DNA from 2 places in the Streptomyces sp. NPDC107471 genome. Region 1 is predicted to be linked to the other one. Evidence: predicted binding sites of a transcription regulator. Region 1 holds the regulator's gene; the other holds the start of a gene.

Region 1 (8,065 bases):
GGAGAGCAGTCCCAGACCGGAGTTGTCCTGCTCGGGCAGGTCGCGGTGGGTGCCCTGGTGTCCGCCGGCCTCGACGCCCTGCGCGATGACCCCGTCGGCGCCCGCGTACTGCACGGCGAGGGCCTCTTCGGGGGTGGTCGCGGTGACGAGGGTGAAGGTGCCGGCCCGGCGCAGTGCCTCCAGGGCGTCGCTGCTCGGGACGCCGAAGTGGAAGGAGACCACCGGCACGGGGTTGTCGAGGAGTACGGCGAGCTTGGCGTCGTACCCGTCGTCACGGCCGCTGTCGGGGTCGCCCAGCTCGGTGTCGTACCAGGTGGCCTCACCGGCGAGCTGGTGGGCGTAGACCTCCACCGCCGCGGCGTTGAGGGGCGCGGCGTTAGCCGCTCCGGTGGAGCCGGTGCTTGCACCGGGGTACTCGGGCTGGGGCAGGAAGAGGTTGACGCCGAAGGGCCGCTGGGTCAGCCCGCGCACCTGCTTGATCTCCTGGTACATCCCGTCGGCCGTCTTGTACCCGGCGGCGAGGAAGCCGAGCCCTCCCGCCTCGGACACGGCGGCGGCGAGCCGCGGCACGGAGACGCCGCCCGCCATGGGGGCCTGCACGATCGGATGAGGGAAGAGATCGGTCAGTGCGGAGGACATGACGGCATGTTGTCACGTCCTCCGGACAAGTCCGAATCCGACCTCGGGACGGCTCAGGTACGCCGGTCCCGACGCTCAGGTACGCCCGTTGAAAGCGTCCTTAAGCCGGGAGAACAACCCCTGCTGCCCAGGCTGGAACTGTCCCGTGGGACGCTCCTCGCCCCGCAGTTTCGCCAGCTCGCGCAGGAGGCGTTCCTGTTCCGGGTCCAGCTTGGTCGGGGTCTGGACCTCGACGTGGACGATGAGGTCGCCCCGGCCGCCGCCGCGCAGGTGCGTGACACCCCGGGCGTGCAGCGGGATCGACTGGCCGGACTGGGTGCCCGGGCGGATGTCGACCTCCTCCATGCCGTCGAGGGTCTCCAGCGGGACCTTGGTGCCGAGGGACGCCGCCGTCATCGGGATCGTCACCGTGCAGTGCAGGTCGTCGCCGCGCCGCTGGAACATCGGGTGCGGGAGTTCGTGGATCTCGACGTAGAGGTCACCGGCGGGACCGCCACCGGGACCGACCTCGCCCTCGCCCGCGAGCTGGATCCGCGTGCCGTTGTCCACACCGGCCGGGATCTTCACGGTCAGCGTGCGGCGCGAGCGGACCCGGCCGTCGCCGGCGCACTCCGGGCACGGGGTCGGGACGACGGTGCCGAAGCCCTGGCACTGCGGGCACGGGCGGGACGTCATGACCTGGCCCAGGAAGGACCGCGTCACCTGCGACACCTCACCGCGTCCGCGGCACATGTCGCACGTCTGGGCGGAGGTCCCGGGCGCCGCGCCCTCGCCGTTGCAGGTGGAGCAGACGATCGCCGTGTCGACCTGGATGTCCTTCGTGGTGCCGAAGGCCGCCTCGTCGAGCTCGATCTCCAGGCGGATCATCGCGTCCTGGCCGCGCCGGGTCCGCGAGCGCGGCCCCCGCTGCGAGGCCGTACCGAAGAACGCGTCCATGATGTCCGAGAAGTTCCCGAACCCGCCGGCCCCGAAGCCGCCCGCGCCACCGCCGCCGGCCTGCGAGAGCGGGTCGCCGCCGAGGTCGTAGACCTGCTTCTTCTGCGGGTCCGACAGCACCTCGTAAGCGGCGTTGATCTCCTTGAACCGCTCCTGGGTCTTCGGATCCGGGTTGACGTCCGGGTGCAGCTCGCGCGCGAGCCGACGGAACGCCTTCTTGATCTCATCCTGCGACGCGTCGCGGCGCACGCCGAGAACGGCGTAGTAGTCCGTGGCCACTTACGACTCCGCCAGGATCTGTCCGACGTACCGTGCCACTGCGCGTACCGCTCCCATCGTTCCCGGGTAATCCATGCGGGTCGGTCCGACCACGCCGAGCTTGGCGACTGCCTCGCCGCCCGAACCGTAGCCGACCGAGACCACGGAAGTGGAGTTGAGTCCCTCGTAGGCGTTCTCATGACCGATACGGACGGTCATGCCCGAATCCCCGGCCTCACCAAGGAGCTTGAGGAGGACGACCTGTTCCTCCAGGGCCTCCAGGACGGGCCGGATGGTGAGGGGAAAGTCATGTCCGAAGCGGGTGAGATTGGCGGTGCCGCCGATCATGAGCCGCTCCTCGTTCTCCTCGACGAGCGTCTCCAGGAGAGTGGAGAGCACTGTCGTGACCGTACCCCGGTCCTCGACGTCGAAGCCTTCGGGCAGGTCCTCGACGAGCCGCGGCACATCGGCGAACCGCCGCCCGGCGACCCGGCTGTTGAGCCGCGCCCGCAGATCGGCCAGCGAGGCCTCCCCGAAGGGGGCCGGGCAGTCGACCATGCGCTGCTCGACCCGGCCGGTGTCGGTGATCAGCACGAGCATCACGCGCGCGGGGGCCAGCGAGAGCAGCTCCACGTGCCGCACGGTCGAGCGGGTGAGGGAGGGGTACTGCACGACGGCGACCTGCCGGGTGAGCTGCGCGAGCAGCCGCACGGTCCGCGCCACGACGTCGTCGAGGTCCACGGCGCCGTCGAGGAAGTTCTGGATCGCGCGCCGCTCGGGCGCGGTCATCGGCTTGACGCCCGCCAGCTTGTCGACGAACAGCCGGTAGCCCTTGTCGGTCGGGATGCGCCCGGCGCTGGTGTGCGGCTGGGCGATGAAGCCCTCGTCCTCCAGGACCGCCATGTCGTTGCGGACGGTCGCCGGGGAGACGCCGAGGTTGTGCCGCTCGGTCAGGGCCTTCGACCCGACGGGCTCCTCGGTGCCGACGTAGTCCTGGACGATCGCGCGCAACACCTGAAGCCTGCGTTCACTCAGCATCGCGCACACCTCCAGAGGTCGTTCCCTTGGCACCTCGCCTGGCACTCTGTCCGTCCGAGTGCCAACGCTCCCGGGCCAGTGTACGGCGGTGGGGTGCTCCCAGGGCAAGGCTGGTCCTCGCACGACGGTCGTACGGCTAGCGTCGCGGTATGACGGTGACTTGGGAAGAGCTCGGGTGGGAGCGGGTCGCGACCGGGGTGGGGCGGTGCCGGCTGCCCACCTGGGACTGCACGGCGGGCCTGGTGATCGGCGAGGGCACGGCCCTCTTGGTCGACGCGGGCTCCGGCCTCGCGGAGGGCGCCCGGCTGCGCGCGCAGGCCGAGGAACTGGCCGGCCACCGTGTGACCCATCTCGCGCTCACCCACCCCCACTTCGACCATGTCTTCGGTGCGGCGGCGTTCCCGGGGGTGGAGGTGTTCGGCGCGGTGGGCGCGGAGACGGTGCTGGCGGGGCGGCTGGGCCGCGCGGAGCTGCGGGCGGACGCGGTGCGCAACGGACTGGACGCGGCGGTGGCCGACGAGGCGGTGGACGCCCTCGTCTCCCCCCGGCACCACGTCTCGGGCGAGTGGACGCTCGACCTCGGCGGCGGCCGCCAGGTCCTGCTGGCGAACGTCGGCCCGGGCCACACGGCCCACGACCTCGCCGTCCTCGTGCCCGGCGCCCCGGAGGTCGTCTTCTGCGGCGACCTGGTCGAGGAGTCCGGCGAACCGCAGGCGGGCCCCGACGCCATACCGCAGCACTGGCCGGCCGCGCTCGACCGGCTGCTGGAGCTGGGCGGCGAGGACGCGCTGTACGTGCCCGGTCACGGAGCGGTGGTGGACGCAGCCTTCGTACGGGCGCAGCGGGACGCGCTGGCGGAGCGTTTCGGCGTGTCGTGGTGATCCCCCGCGTGGTTCTCCTATCGTCATCCGAATGCGCCAGTACTCCGCCGACCTGACCCCTCCGTGGAAGAAGCCCAAGCCGGTGCCGGAGGTGCCCGCCGAGCCCGGCCTGGTGGTCGAGGAGCCCGGGACCGGCTTCTGCGGCGCGGTGATCCGCTGCGAGGCGGGCACGGTGACCCTGGAGGACCGCTTCGGCAAGCACCGGGCGTTCCCGCTGGAGCCCCGCGGTTTCCTCCTGGAGGGCCGGGTGGTGACCCTGGTCCGGCCTGCGGCCGCGTCTCCCGTACGGCCCTCCCGTACCGCGTCCGGCTCGGTGGCCGTCCCCGGCGCACGCGCACGCGTGGCCCGCGCCGGCCGCATCTACGTCGAGGGGCGGCACGACGCGGAACTGGTGGAGAAGGTCTGGGGCGACGACCTGCGCATCGAGGGCGTCGTCGTCGAGTACCTGGAGGGCGTGGACGACCTGCCGTCGATCGTGACCGAGTTCGCGCCGGGACCGGACGCCCGGCTCGGCGTCCTGGTCGACCACCTGCTGCCCGGCACGAAGGAGTGGCGCATCGCTCAGGAGATGACGAGCGAGCACGCGCTGGTCGTCGGCCACCCGTACATCGACATCTGGGAGGCGGTGAAGCCGTCCTCCCTGGGCATCGAGGCGTGGCCCCGGGTGCCGCACGGCCAGGACTGGAAGACCGGCGTGTGCAAGGCCCTGGGCTGGCCGTCGGAGAACACCGGCGCGGTGTGGCAGGCGATCCTGAAGCGGGTGGGGTCGTACAGGGACCTGGAGCCGGAACTGCTCGGCCGGGTGGAGGAACTGATCGACTTCGTCACGGCGCCTTAGCGGACGGGCGCCGGGCCCCTGAGGGCGACTGGCAGGGTATGCAAGCGACGGCCACCGCAACCCACCCAGGGGCGCGGGGAACTGCGCGACCAGCCAAGAGGCACCCGCAGCCGCCGGACAACACGGCCCCCACCCCAAGTGGGCGCTCAGTCCACCAGGTCCCGCACCACCGCGTCCGCCAGCAACCGCCCCCGAAGCGTCAACACGGCCCGCCCCTCCTCATAGGGCCGGGCCTCCAGCAGCCCCTCCCCCAGCGCCCGGCGAGAAGCGCTCAGCCCCTCCGCCCGCAGCAGCGACAACGGCACCCCCTCCCGCAGCCGCAGCTCCAGCAGGATCCGCTCCACCCGCCGGTCCTCGTCCGAGAGCAGCTCACGCCCGGCGCCCGGGGACCTCCCCGCGGCCAGCGCCGCCGCGTACGCCCCGGGATGCTTCACGTTCCACCACCGCACCCCGCCCACGTGCGAGTGCGCTCCCGGACCCGCTCCCCACCAGTCGGCGCCCCGCCAGTACAGCTCGTTGTGCAGACACCGGCCGGCCTCCGAGGTGGCCCAGTTGGAGACCTCGTACCAGTCGAACCCGGCCTCCGCGAACACCGAGTCCGCGATCAGATACCGGTCCGCGTGCACGTCGTCGTCGGTCATCGGGACCTCGCCCCGGCGGATGCGACGGGCGAGCTGCGTGCCCTCCTCGACGATCAGCGCGTACGCCGACACATGGTCCGGGCCGGCCCCGATCGCTGCCTCCAGGGACGCCCGCCAGTCGTCGTCGGACTCCCCGGGCGTGCCGTAGATCAGGTCCAGGTTGACGTGCGCGAACCCGGCCGCCCGGGCCTCCGCCACGCACGCCTCCGGCCGCCCCGGGGTGTGCGTGCGGTCCAGCACCTTCAGCACGTGCTGCCGCGCGCTCTGCATCCCGAAGGACACCCGGTTGAAGCCGCCCTCCCGCAGGGCGGACAGGTACGCCGGGTCGACGGACTCCGGGTTCGCCTCGGTGGTGACCTCCGCGTCCTGCGCCAGTCCGAACTCGTCACGGATCGCCGCGAGCATCCGGACGAGGTCACCGGCGGCCAGCAGGGTCGGGGTACCGCCCCCGACGAACACCGTGCGCACCGGGCGCGGGTCGTCGCCGAGCACCTTGCGGGCCAGGCGGATCTCGTCGACCAGCGTGTCCGCGTAGTTGTCGCGGGAGGCCAGCACCCCGCCCGAACCGCGCAGCTCGGTCGCCGTGTAGGTGTTGAAGTCGCAGTAGCCGCAGCGGGTCGCGCAGTACGGGACGTGCAGGTAGAAGCCGAGCGGGCGGTCGGCGGACCCGGCGAGCGCGGACGCGGGGAGCGAGCCGTCGTCGGGGACGGGTTCGCCGTCGGGGAGTGCGGAAGGCATGTCCTCCATTGTCCAGCACCCCGCGGACACCTACTCCGCCTGCAGCACCAGCAGCGCCAGGTCGTCCTCCGGCGGCCGCGCCCCGAACTCGTGCACCAGTCGTTTGATCCGCTCCGCGATCAGCTCGGCGTCCAGTCCCGCGCACCCGGCGAGCGCCTCGGCGAGCCCGTCCTCGTCGTCGAACTGCCGGGGCCCGCTGCGCCGCTCGGTCACCCCGTCGGTGACGCACAGCAGGCTGTCGCCGGGCCGCAGCTCGAAGGTCTCGCTGGTGTACGTCTCGTCCTCGACGACCCCGAGCAGGGTCTGCGGCCGCGCGGCCGTACGGACCTCGCCGCCCGCCCCGAGCAGCAGCGGCAGCGGATGTCCGGCGGAGGCGAGGGTGCAGCGCACTCCGCCGTCGAAGGGCGCCAGCTCGCCGTACAGGAGGGACAGGAAGCGGGTCTGCGGGCCGTCGCCGGGGTGCGTGGGGCGTCCGCCCGCGGCCGCCAGGGCGCGCGCGGCGGCGTCCGCGGCCTCCGTCGCGTCGTCGAGGAGCAGTTGGTTGAGGCGGTCCAGGACGTCGGCGACGCGGTAGCCCTCACGGGCCAGCAGCCGCAGCCAGGGCCGCGCCAGCCCGATGACCACGGCGGCCTCGGGCCCCTTGCCCTGGACGTCGCCGACGGCGAAGCACCAGCGGCCGTCACCGGCCGGGAACAGGTCGTAGAAGTCGCCGCTGGGTCCGCCCTTGTCGCACGGCTCGTACACCAGGGCGCTGCGCACCCCGGGGATCTCGGCGACCGCGCCGGGCAGCAGCCCGCGCTGGAGCACCGCGCTGATGGTGGCCTGGCGGGCGTACTGGCGGGCCGCGCCGACGGCGAGGGCGACCCGGCGGCTGAGGTCCTCGACGAGCCCGGTGATCTCGTCGGGGAAGGAGATCAGCCCGGCCCGGCCGATGACCAGGGTGCCCAGCGGGCGGCCGCCGGCGGTGAGGCGGTAGGCGAGCGCGGAGCCGTGCGTGCCGTGCGGGCCCAGCGCCTCGCCGGGCCAGGGGAACGGCACGGGCCCGGGGTGCTCCCGCCCCGGCGGGTCCGGCGGCTCCTTCTCCAGCGCCTGCCGCAGGTCCTCGATCCGGTTCTCGGAGCAGTGCCACACCCGGGCCAGCCGGGGTCCGGAGGCACCGGCCTCGCCCCGGCCCGGCCGGCTCCCGCTCTCACCCGGACGAGGGGATCCCCAGCGGCCGGCGACCTCGTCCTCCAGCCACACCGCGCACCAGTCGGCCAGGCGCGGCACGATGAGCTGTCCGGCGAGCGCGGCGACCAGGTTCTCGTCGAGCTGCCCGGCGAGCAGGTCGGAGGCCTCGGCGAGGAAGGACAGGGCACCGCGGTTGAGCCAGTCCCGGTCCGGCTCGCCCTGGGGAGGGGCCGGGGCGGGTGTCTGGGACGGGGGCGGCTCGGGGGCGAGTATCCCGGCGACCCGCAGCCCCCGCTCGCGTGCCTTCTCCCCCGCGTACGCCTGGATCCCGTCGAGGGTGTCCTTGCCGCCGGCCGGGAGCTGCGCCCACACCGTCTTGGCGCCGGTGCGGTAGGTGACGCCCCAGGTCTCGGCGAGGGCGGCGACCAGGCGCAGCCCGCGTCCGTACTCCGGTGTGCCGAACGCGGGTTCGGAGTCCCCGTCGCGGGGGGCGCGTGAGGGGTGGTGGTCGAGGACCTCGACGACGAGGGCGCCGGTGTGCGCCTCCAGGCGGCAGTCCAGCTCGATGTCGGTGCCCGCGTGCACGACGGCGTTGGTGACCAGCTCGCTGACCACGACCACGGCGTCGTCGGCCTGCCGGTCGGTGAGGAACTCGCTGCCGGGCACGGCGAGTTCGGCCCACTCGGCGACGGCTTCCCGCACCAGGGCCCGGGCAGAGCCCGGGGCGAGCGGACCGCCGGGGAGGGTGACGTGGGTGTGCGCCGGTGCGTGCGGGAGCGCACCACAAGCGCACGCGGGCGGATCGGACGCACGGGCAGCGGACTCCCGTTGCGCAGGAATGGCCCCCATGTCCGTCTCCCCGAGCAGTTCGGACGAATACACCTCAGTCGATGCGGACAGAGTGACAGACTGGCCACGCCCATAAG
Region 2 (8,065 bases), on a different contig from region 1:
GCATGGCCTTGCGGCGGTCACCGAAGCCCGGGGCCTTGACGGCGACGGACTTGAAGGTGCCACGGATCTTGTTGACGACCAGGGTCGACAGGGCCTCGCCCTCGACGTCCTCGGCGATGATCAGCAGCGGCTTGCCCGACTGCATGACCTTCTCCAGGAGCGGGAGCAGGTCCTTGACGGAGCCGATCTTGGAGTTGGCGATCAGGATGTAGGGGTCGTCGAGCGACGCCTCCATCCGCTCCATGTCGGTGGCGAAGTACGCCGAGATGTAGCCCTTGTCGAAGCGCATACCCTCGGTGAGCTCGAGCTCCAGACCGAAGGTCTGGGACTCCTCGACGGTGATGACGCCTTCCTTGCCGACCTTGTCCATCGCCTCGGCGATGAGCTCGCCGATCTGGGTGTCGGCGGCGGAGATGGAGGCCGTGGAGGCGATCTGCTCCTTGGTCTCGACATCCTTGGCCTGCTCGAGCAGGGCGGCGGAGACGGCCTCGACGGCCTTCTCGATACCGCGCTTGAGGGCCATGGGGTTGGCGCCGGCGGCTACGTTGCGCAGGCCTTCCTTGACCAGGGCCTGGGCGAGCACGGTCGCGGTGGTCGTACCGTCACCGGCGACGTCGTCCGTCTTCTTGGCGACTTCCTTGACCAGCTCGGCGCCGATCTTCTCGTACGGGTCCTCGAGCTCGATCTCCTTGGCGATGGAGACACCATCGTTGGTGATCGTGGGGGCGCCCCACTTCTTCTCGAGGACGACGTTGCGGCCCTTGGGGCCGAGCGTCACCTTGACGGCGTCCGCGAGCTGGTTCATGCCGCGCTCGAGGCCGCGCCGCGCCTCCTCGTCGAACGCGATGATCTTGGCCATGTGAAGTGGTCCCTCCAGGACTGGGGGTGATTCCTTCGGACCGCGCCCGCGCCCGCGACGGACGGCTCGCCGGCCTGTGGATCCTTGCCCCACAAGGCCTGCGGGCCTCACCGACCCGGTCCATCTTTGTCACTCTCACCTTCAGAGTGCTAACGCCAATGATTAGCACTCGGCATGGTCGAGTGCAAGCGCCTACCGAAGACCGGGATGCGTTCGGTCGTCGCGCCACTACCGGCCGACGGGGGCTGAGCGCGCAGTTCCCCGCGCCCCTGGGGAGGTTGCAGCCAGGCACCCAGGGGCGCGGGGAACTGCGCAAAACGCCCGCCCCCACCGAGCCCGCGGACGAAGTCGCGCCACCGTCGGAGACACATGCCGAAGGGCCCGTACCCATGACTCCCCATGGGGTACGAGCCCTTCGAAGAAGAACGAAGAACGACGCTGTTGTTACCCGGCGCGTGCTTCAGCCAGTCGCGAGACGAACCATGTCCGCCTGCGGCCCCTTCTGACCCTGCGAGATCTCGAACTCGACCCGCTGGCCCTCTTCAAGGGTGCGGTAGCCGTCCATCTGAATCGCGCTGTAGTGGACGAATACATCCGCACCACCGTCGACCGCGATGAAGCCGTACCCCTTCTCCGCGTTGAACCACTTGACGGTGCCCTGAGCCATGCCTAACTCCCCTATTACTGGCCCTTGCACGGACCCACACTTCGTGGATCCGGGTCAGACCTCACCCCCCACATGGTTGGGGGCGTGCGCCGGAACGCGTCGACCGCGGCTGAATGTATCTGTCCAACTGCCGTCTGCAACAGGTCAATCGGACGAGAATTCTGGACGGAAGGGGTCCGGAATGTAGTGAGAATTCGCCCGAATTCGGGGCAAGTCGGGCCCCATAAAAGGAGCATAAGACACAAAGAACCCACACACTTTGGCTACTTCTCGTCGCATCCGAAGTCGGAACTCATATGCGCCCGGCATGGAGGAAGCAGCAGCTTCCCCAACTGTACCGCGCTCAACCATAGAGAATTGCCCCCTCCGCTTCTCTCACGGAGGGGGCAATCGGATGAACACTCGGTAATTCCTGTTACCGAAGGTAATGACCAGTCATACGGTCACCCGCCGGCGACCGCCGGGATGATGGAGACACCGGCCCCGTCGGGCGTCGCCGTCTCCAGCCCCTGCTCGAACCGCACGTCGTCGTCGTTCACGTACACATTCACGAACCGCCGCAGTTGGCCCTGGTCGTCGAGAACACGCGCGGCGATACCGGTGTGGTTCTTCTCCAGATCGGCGATGACCTCGGCGAGGGTCCCACCCTCGGCCTGCACCTCGGCCTGGCCGCCGGTGTAGGTGCGCAGGATGGTGGGGATACGGACGGAAACGCTCATGATGAAAGACCTCCGGTCAGGTTAGGGACAACGACTACGCGAGGCCGGCCTCACGGAACGAATCCAGGTTGGGCCGAATCGTCGCCGTCAGCCCCGTACCCGCCACCGCGTCCAAGGTCTTCAGACCGTCACCCGTGTTCAGCACCACGGTCGTCAGCGAGGGATCCAGCAGCCCGTTCTCGATCAGCTTCCTGGTGACACCCACGGTCACCCCACCCGCGGTCTCCGCGAAGATGCCCTCGGTCCGCGCCAGCAGCTTGATGGCGTCCACGACCTGCTCGTCGTTGACGTCCTCCACCGCACCGCCGGTGCGCCGGGCGATGTCGAGCACGTACGGACCGTCCGCCGGGTTGCCGATGGCGAGGGACTTGGCGATGGTGTTCGGCTTCTGGGGGCGGACCACGTCGTGCCCGGCCTTGTAGGCGACGGACACCGGGCTGCACCCCTCCGCCTGGGCACCGAAGATCTTGTACGGCCTGTCCTCGACGAGCCCGAGCTTGATCAGCTCCTGGAGCCCCTTGTCGATCTTCGTGAGCTGCGAGCCGGAGGCGATCGGCACGACCAACTGGTCGGGGAGCTTCCAGCCGAGCTGCTCGCAGATCTCGTACGCCAGGGTCTTGGAGCCCTCCGCGTAGTACGGCCGCAGGTTGACGTTGACGAAGCCCCAGCCCTCGCCGGCCGGGTCGCCGATCAGCTCGGAGCAGAAGCGGTTCACGTCGTCGTAGTTGCCCTCGATGCCGACGAGCTCGCCGCCGTAGATCGCGGCCATGACGACCTTGCCCTGCTCCAGGTCTTGCGGGATGAACACGCAGGAACGGAAGCCGGCGCGGGCCGCGGCGGCGCCCACCGCACCGGCCAGGTTGCCGGTCGAGGAGCAGGAGAGCGTGGTGAAGCCGAAGGCGCGGGCGGCCTCCAGGGCCTGCGCGACGACGCGGTCCTTGAAGGAGTGCGTCGGGTTGCCGGAGTCGTCCTTGACGTACAGGCCGCCGGTCACGCCCAGTTCACGGGCGAGGTTGTCGGCCTTGACGAGCTGGGTCCAGCCGGGGTTGATGTTGGGCTTGTCCGCCACGTCCGCGGGGACGGGCAGCAGCGGGGCGTAGCGCCAGATGTTCGCGGGTCCCGCCTCGATCCGCTTGCGGAGCTCCTCGGTGTCGTAGGCCGAGAAGTCGTACGCGATCTCGAGCGGGCCGAAACACTCCTCACAGGCGAAGACCGGTCCGAGCGGGACGCGGTGGCCGCATTCGCGGCAGCTCAGCGCCGCGGCGGGACCCAGGTCGACGGAGTTCGTGGTGCTTGCAACAGTCTGCGCAGCCATGGAGGCGAGGCCCTTTCTCCTCATCTTCCTCACGACGCACTTCGCCGTGAGACGGATTTGGCACCTTCCCGAGTCGGGAGCCTCGCGGAGACGATCGTCAGTGATCGCTACGAGAGCCGACTGGAGGGTTGCCGGGGCTTCATCGGGCCGTATCCCTCTGCCCCTCTGGATGAGCGGTATGAAGTTGTGAGCGGTGGGCCACCCCGGACATGCGATGGTCACCCGCGTTGTTCAAGACTGTAACCGACGACCAGGACAGTTGAGATAGTCGTCCGAACGGCGAGATGGATCACACGCAGATCACACGAAGAGGAGCCGCGCACTGTGCTGAACGAAGTCGAGCGCTGGCTGGCGACCCGTTCCTGGTCCGTGGCTGATCGCCCGCTCCACCGGATCATGGCGGCGAAACGGGCCACGGGCCGGACGGTCAGTGTCGTCCTGCCGGCCCTCAACGAGGAGGCGACGGTCGGTGACATCGTCGCCGTGATCCGGCACGACCTCATGCGGCAGGTCCCGCTCGTCGACGAACTGGTCGTCGTCGACTCGGGCTCGACCGACCGCACCTCCCAGGTCGCCGCCGCGGCCGGCGCCCGGGTCGTCCACCGCGACGACATCCTGCCGCGCATCCCGGCCGTGCCCGGCAAGGGCGAGGTCCTGTGGCGCTCCCTGCTCGTCACCACCGGGGACATCGTCTGCTTCATCGACGCCGACCTTCAGGAGTTCTCCTCGGACTTCGTCTCCGGCATCGTCGGCCCGCTGCTCACCGACCCCGAGGTCGACCTGGTCAAGGGCATGTACGACCGTCCCCTGGGCGGCGCCGCCGGGCAGGGCGGCCGGGTCACCGAGCTCATGGCGCGCCCGCTGCTGAACATGCACTGGCCGCAGCTCGCCGGTTTCGTGCAGCCGCTGGGCGGCGAGTACGCGGCCCGGCGCTCGCTGCTGGAGCAGTTGCCGTTCCCCGTCGGCTACGGCGTCGAGCTGGGGATGCTGGTCGACGCCCTGCACCTGGTCGGTCTGGACGCGCTGGCCCAGGTCGACGTGGGGGTGCGCAGGCACCGGCACCAGGACGGGCAGGCGCTGGGCCGGATGTCCGCCGCGATCTACCGCACGGCCCAGCTCCGGCTGGCCCGCGGCCACTTGATCCGGCCCGCCCTCACCCAGTTCGAGCGGGGCCGGGAGGGCTTCGAGCCGCGTACCTACTCGGTGGACACCGAGGAGCGGCCGCCGATGACGGAGATCGCGGAGTACATGAAAAGGAAGGCGGCGTAGGAGCGCCCTTCCGGAGCGCTCCCAAGGGAACGTTTGAGCGGTTGCACCCCGGGCTAGATGTCGAGGCATGGCTCCCTCGCACAACGCTCACGTACTGGTCGCATCCAACCGGGGTCCGGTCTCCTACGAGGTCCAGGAAAACGGCGAGCTCAAAGCGAAGCGCGGCGGCGGCGGACTCGTCTCGGGACTGTCGGCGATCGGGCCGGAGGCCGACGCGCTGTGGGTGTGCTCGGCGCTCTCCGACGGCGACCGCGAGGCGGTACGGCAGGGGGTCGGCGAGGACGGCGTCCGCATGCTCGCGATCCCGGCCGACGTGCACGCGGACGCGTACAACGGCATCGCGAACTCGGTCCTGTGGTTCGTCCACCACCTGCTCTACCAGACCCCGCTGGAGCCGTCCTTCGACGCGGAGTTCCGGCGCCAGTGGGCGTCGTACGAGACGTACAACCGCGCCTTCGCCGAGGCCCTCGCACAGGAGGCGGCCGAGGGGGCGGCGGTCCTGGTGCAGGACTACCACCTGTGCCTGGTGCCGGGGATGCTCCGCGAGCTCCGCCCCGACCTGCGCATCGCGCACTTCTCGCACACGCCGTGGGCGCCGGTGGAGTACTTCCGGATGCTGCCGGACGACATCGCGGTCCAGCTCCTGCGGGGCATGCTGGGCGCCGACCGGCTCGGCTTCCTGACCCGCCGCTGGGCGGACGCCTTCACGGCCTGCGCCACCCAGTGCGCGGACGGGCTCGGCGAGACCCGGATCGGGGTGCACGGGCTGGGCGCGGACGCGGACTTCCTGCGCGCCCGCTCCCACGAGGCCGACGTCGAGGAGCGGATCGTCGGCCTGCGCGAGGAGATCGGCGCGGGCCGGAAGACGATCGTGCGGGTGGACCGGACGGAGCTGTCCAAGAACATCGTGCGCGGGCTGCACGCCTACCGGCGGCTGCTGGAGTCGCGGCCGGAGTGGCGGGAGCGGGTCGTGCACGTGGCGTTCGCGTATCCGTCGCGGCAGGACCTGGCGGTCTACCGGGACTACACGGCCGAGGTGCGGCGGGTGGCGGAGGAGATCAACGACACCTTCGGCACACCGGGCTGGACGCCGGTCCTGCTGAATCTGAAGGACGACTTCGCGCGCTCCCTCGCCGCGTACCGGCTGGCCGACGTGGCGCTGGTCAACCCCATCCGGGACGGCATGAACCTGGTCGCGAAGGAGGTGCCGGTGGTCTCCGACGAGGGCTGCGCGCTGGTGCTGTCGCGGGAGGCGGGGGCGTACGAGGAGCTGGGCGACGACGCGATCGTGGTGAACCCGTACGACGTGGAGCAGACGGCGGCCGCCCTGCACGAGGCGCTGACGATGCCGGCCCACGAGCGGGCCGAGGGCGCGAAGCGGCTGGCCGCGGCGGCGACGGCACTCCCGCCCGCCCAGTGGTTCCTGGACCAACTGAACGCGCTCCGCGCGCTGGACGGGTGAGCATGAACCTTCCCACGCCCCTCACGACCGCCGGCGAGGAGGGCCTGCGGGCCGTCCTCGCGGAACCGCGGCGGGCGGTGATCGGGCTCGACTTCGACGGGACGCTGGCGCCGATCGTGGCGGATCCCGAGAAGGCGGTCGCCCACCCCGACGCGGTGCCCGCGCTCGCGGTCCTCGCGCCGAAGGTGGCGTCCGTGGCGGTGATCACCGGCCGCCCGGCGGCGGTCGCGGTCCGCAACGGCGGTTTCGCCGAGGTCCCCGGCCTGGAGCACCTGACCGTGCTCGGCCACTACGGGGCGGAGCGCTGGGACGCGGCGACGGGCGAGGTCACCGCCCCCGCCCCGCACCCCGGCGTGGCGGCGGTCCGTGCGGAACTGCCGGAGCTGCTGGCCGGGACCGGTGCGTGGCTGGAGGAGAAGGGCGGCCGCGCGGTGGCCGTCCACACCCGCAGGGCCGCCGATCCCCAGTCCGCCTTCGAGGCGCTGCGTGGGCCCCTCACCGACCTGGCCGCCCGTAACGGCCTGATCGTGGAGCCCGGCCGTCTGGTCCTGGAGCTCCGCCCGCCCGGCATGGACAAGGGGGTGGCCCTCCTGAGGCACGCCCGCGAGGTCTCCGCCCGGTCGGTGCTGTTCGCCGGCGACGACCTGGGCGACCTGCCCGCGTTCTCCGCGGTCGAGGAGCTCCGTACCGCGGGCACCGCCGGTCTCCTGGTGTGCAGCGGCAGCGACGAGGTGACCGAGCTCCGCAAGCGGGCCGACCTGGTGGTGGACGGCCCGGCCGGCGTGGTGGGCCTGCTGCGGGCCCTGGCGGAACGACTCGCCTGACCCTCAGCGCTCCTCGCGCCGGGCCTGGCGCACCCTGCGCAGCCGGTTCACCGTCACCGGGTCGTGGGCCAGCGCGCGCTCGTCGTCCAGCAGGGCGTTGAGGAGCTGGTAGTAGCGGACCGGCGCCAGGCCCAGCTCCTCACGTATCGCCCGCTCCTTCGCGCCGGGCCCCGCGAAACCGCGGCGCTCCAGCGCGAGGATGTCCCGCTCCCGGCGGTCGAGTCCCGCATGCTCCATGCCCGGAACCGTAACGCCCGCCACTGACAGCGACTACTCCGCCTTCTGCGCGGTGAGCTGGAGCGTGCGCAGCACCTCGGCGGGGCTCCCGCCGGAGCTCACGGCGGCGCCGATCCGCTTCTTCACCGCCGCGCTGACCGAGGCCCAGGACGTCTTGCCCACCGGCGGCAGCTCCGCGGAGGGCAGTGCGGCGAGGAAGGGCTTGAGGTCGGCGTCCCGGGAGCTGGCGCCCATGACCTCGGAGGCGGAGTTGGTCACCGGCAGCAGGTCGTACTCCCGGGAGAACGCGAGGACGTTCTTCTCGCTGTAGACGAAGTCGAGGAAGTCGCCCACCTGCTCGGCGTGGCCGTTCTGCCGGAAGGCCATCATCCAGTCGGCGACGCCCATGGAGTTCTTCGTCGGCCCGTCGGCGCCGGGCATGGGCACCATGCCGAACTTCACCCCCTTCTCGGCGGCGATCTTCATCAGCGAGGGGTGCCCGTTGAGCATCCCGACGTCCCCGGCGGCGAACGCCGAGAACGCGGCGGCCCGGTTCAGGTTCTCCGGCGCGACCGGGCCGGTCAGGCCCTTGCCGACGAGGTCGTCCTTGAGCCAGGTCAGCGTGGCGACGTTCTCGTCGGAGTCGATGCCGTACGTCCCGACGTCGTCGACGTAGCCGCCGCCCCCGCTCAGCAGCCACTGCATGGTCTCGGCCTGCGCCTCCTCGGGACCGA

What was found. The regulator HrcA, encoded in region 1, represses chaperone genes, less so after heat shock. The targets are predictions, from matches to a motif close to TTNGCACTCNGNNNNNCNGAGTGCNAA.
Region 2: a site for HrcA is predicted at 1,022-1,048, ahead of groL (chaperonin GroEL). Genes of this name have one in related genera too.

What each region holds. Positions count from the first base shown of each region.
Region 1 covers NZ_JBVJPC010000001.1:458,675-466,739, forward strand. Annotated here, with positions in the region: gene ACZ66S_RS02060 (nitronate monooxygenase) at 1-639, opposite strand, end outside; gene dnaJ (molecular chaperone DnaJ) at 715-1,854, opposite strand; gene hrcA (heat-inducible transcriptional repressor HrcA) at 1,855-2,871, opposite strand; gene ACZ66S_RS02075 (MBL fold metallo-hydrolase) at 3,021-3,752, shown strand; gene ACZ66S_RS02080 (DUF3097 domain-containing protein) at 3,784-4,590, shown strand; gene hemW (radical SAM family heme chaperone HemW) at 4,737-5,969, opposite strand; gene ACZ66S_RS02090 (SpoIIE family protein phosphatase) at 6,000-7,988, opposite strand.
Region 2 covers NZ_JBVJPC010000016.1:49,972-58,036, forward strand. Annotated here, with positions in the region: gene groL (chaperonin GroEL) at 1-859, opposite strand, end outside; gene ACZ66S_RS37325 (cold-shock protein) at 1,320-1,526, opposite strand; gene ACZ66S_RS37330 (MoaD/ThiS family protein) at 1,970-2,245, opposite strand; gene thrC (threonine synthase) at 2,280-3,560, opposite strand; SAM riboswitch class I at 3,578-3,736, opposite strand; gene ACZ66S_RS37340 (glucosyl-3-phosphoglycerate synthase) at 3,885-4,829, shown strand; gene ACZ66S_RS37345 (alpha,alpha-trehalose-phosphate synthase (UDP-forming)) at 4,897-6,291, shown strand; gene otsB (trehalose-phosphatase) at 6,294-7,115, shown strand; gene ACZ66S_RS37355 (DUF3263 domain-containing protein) at 7,119-7,352, opposite strand; gene ACZ66S_RS37360 (ABC transporter substrate-binding protein) at 7,386-8,065, opposite strand, start outside.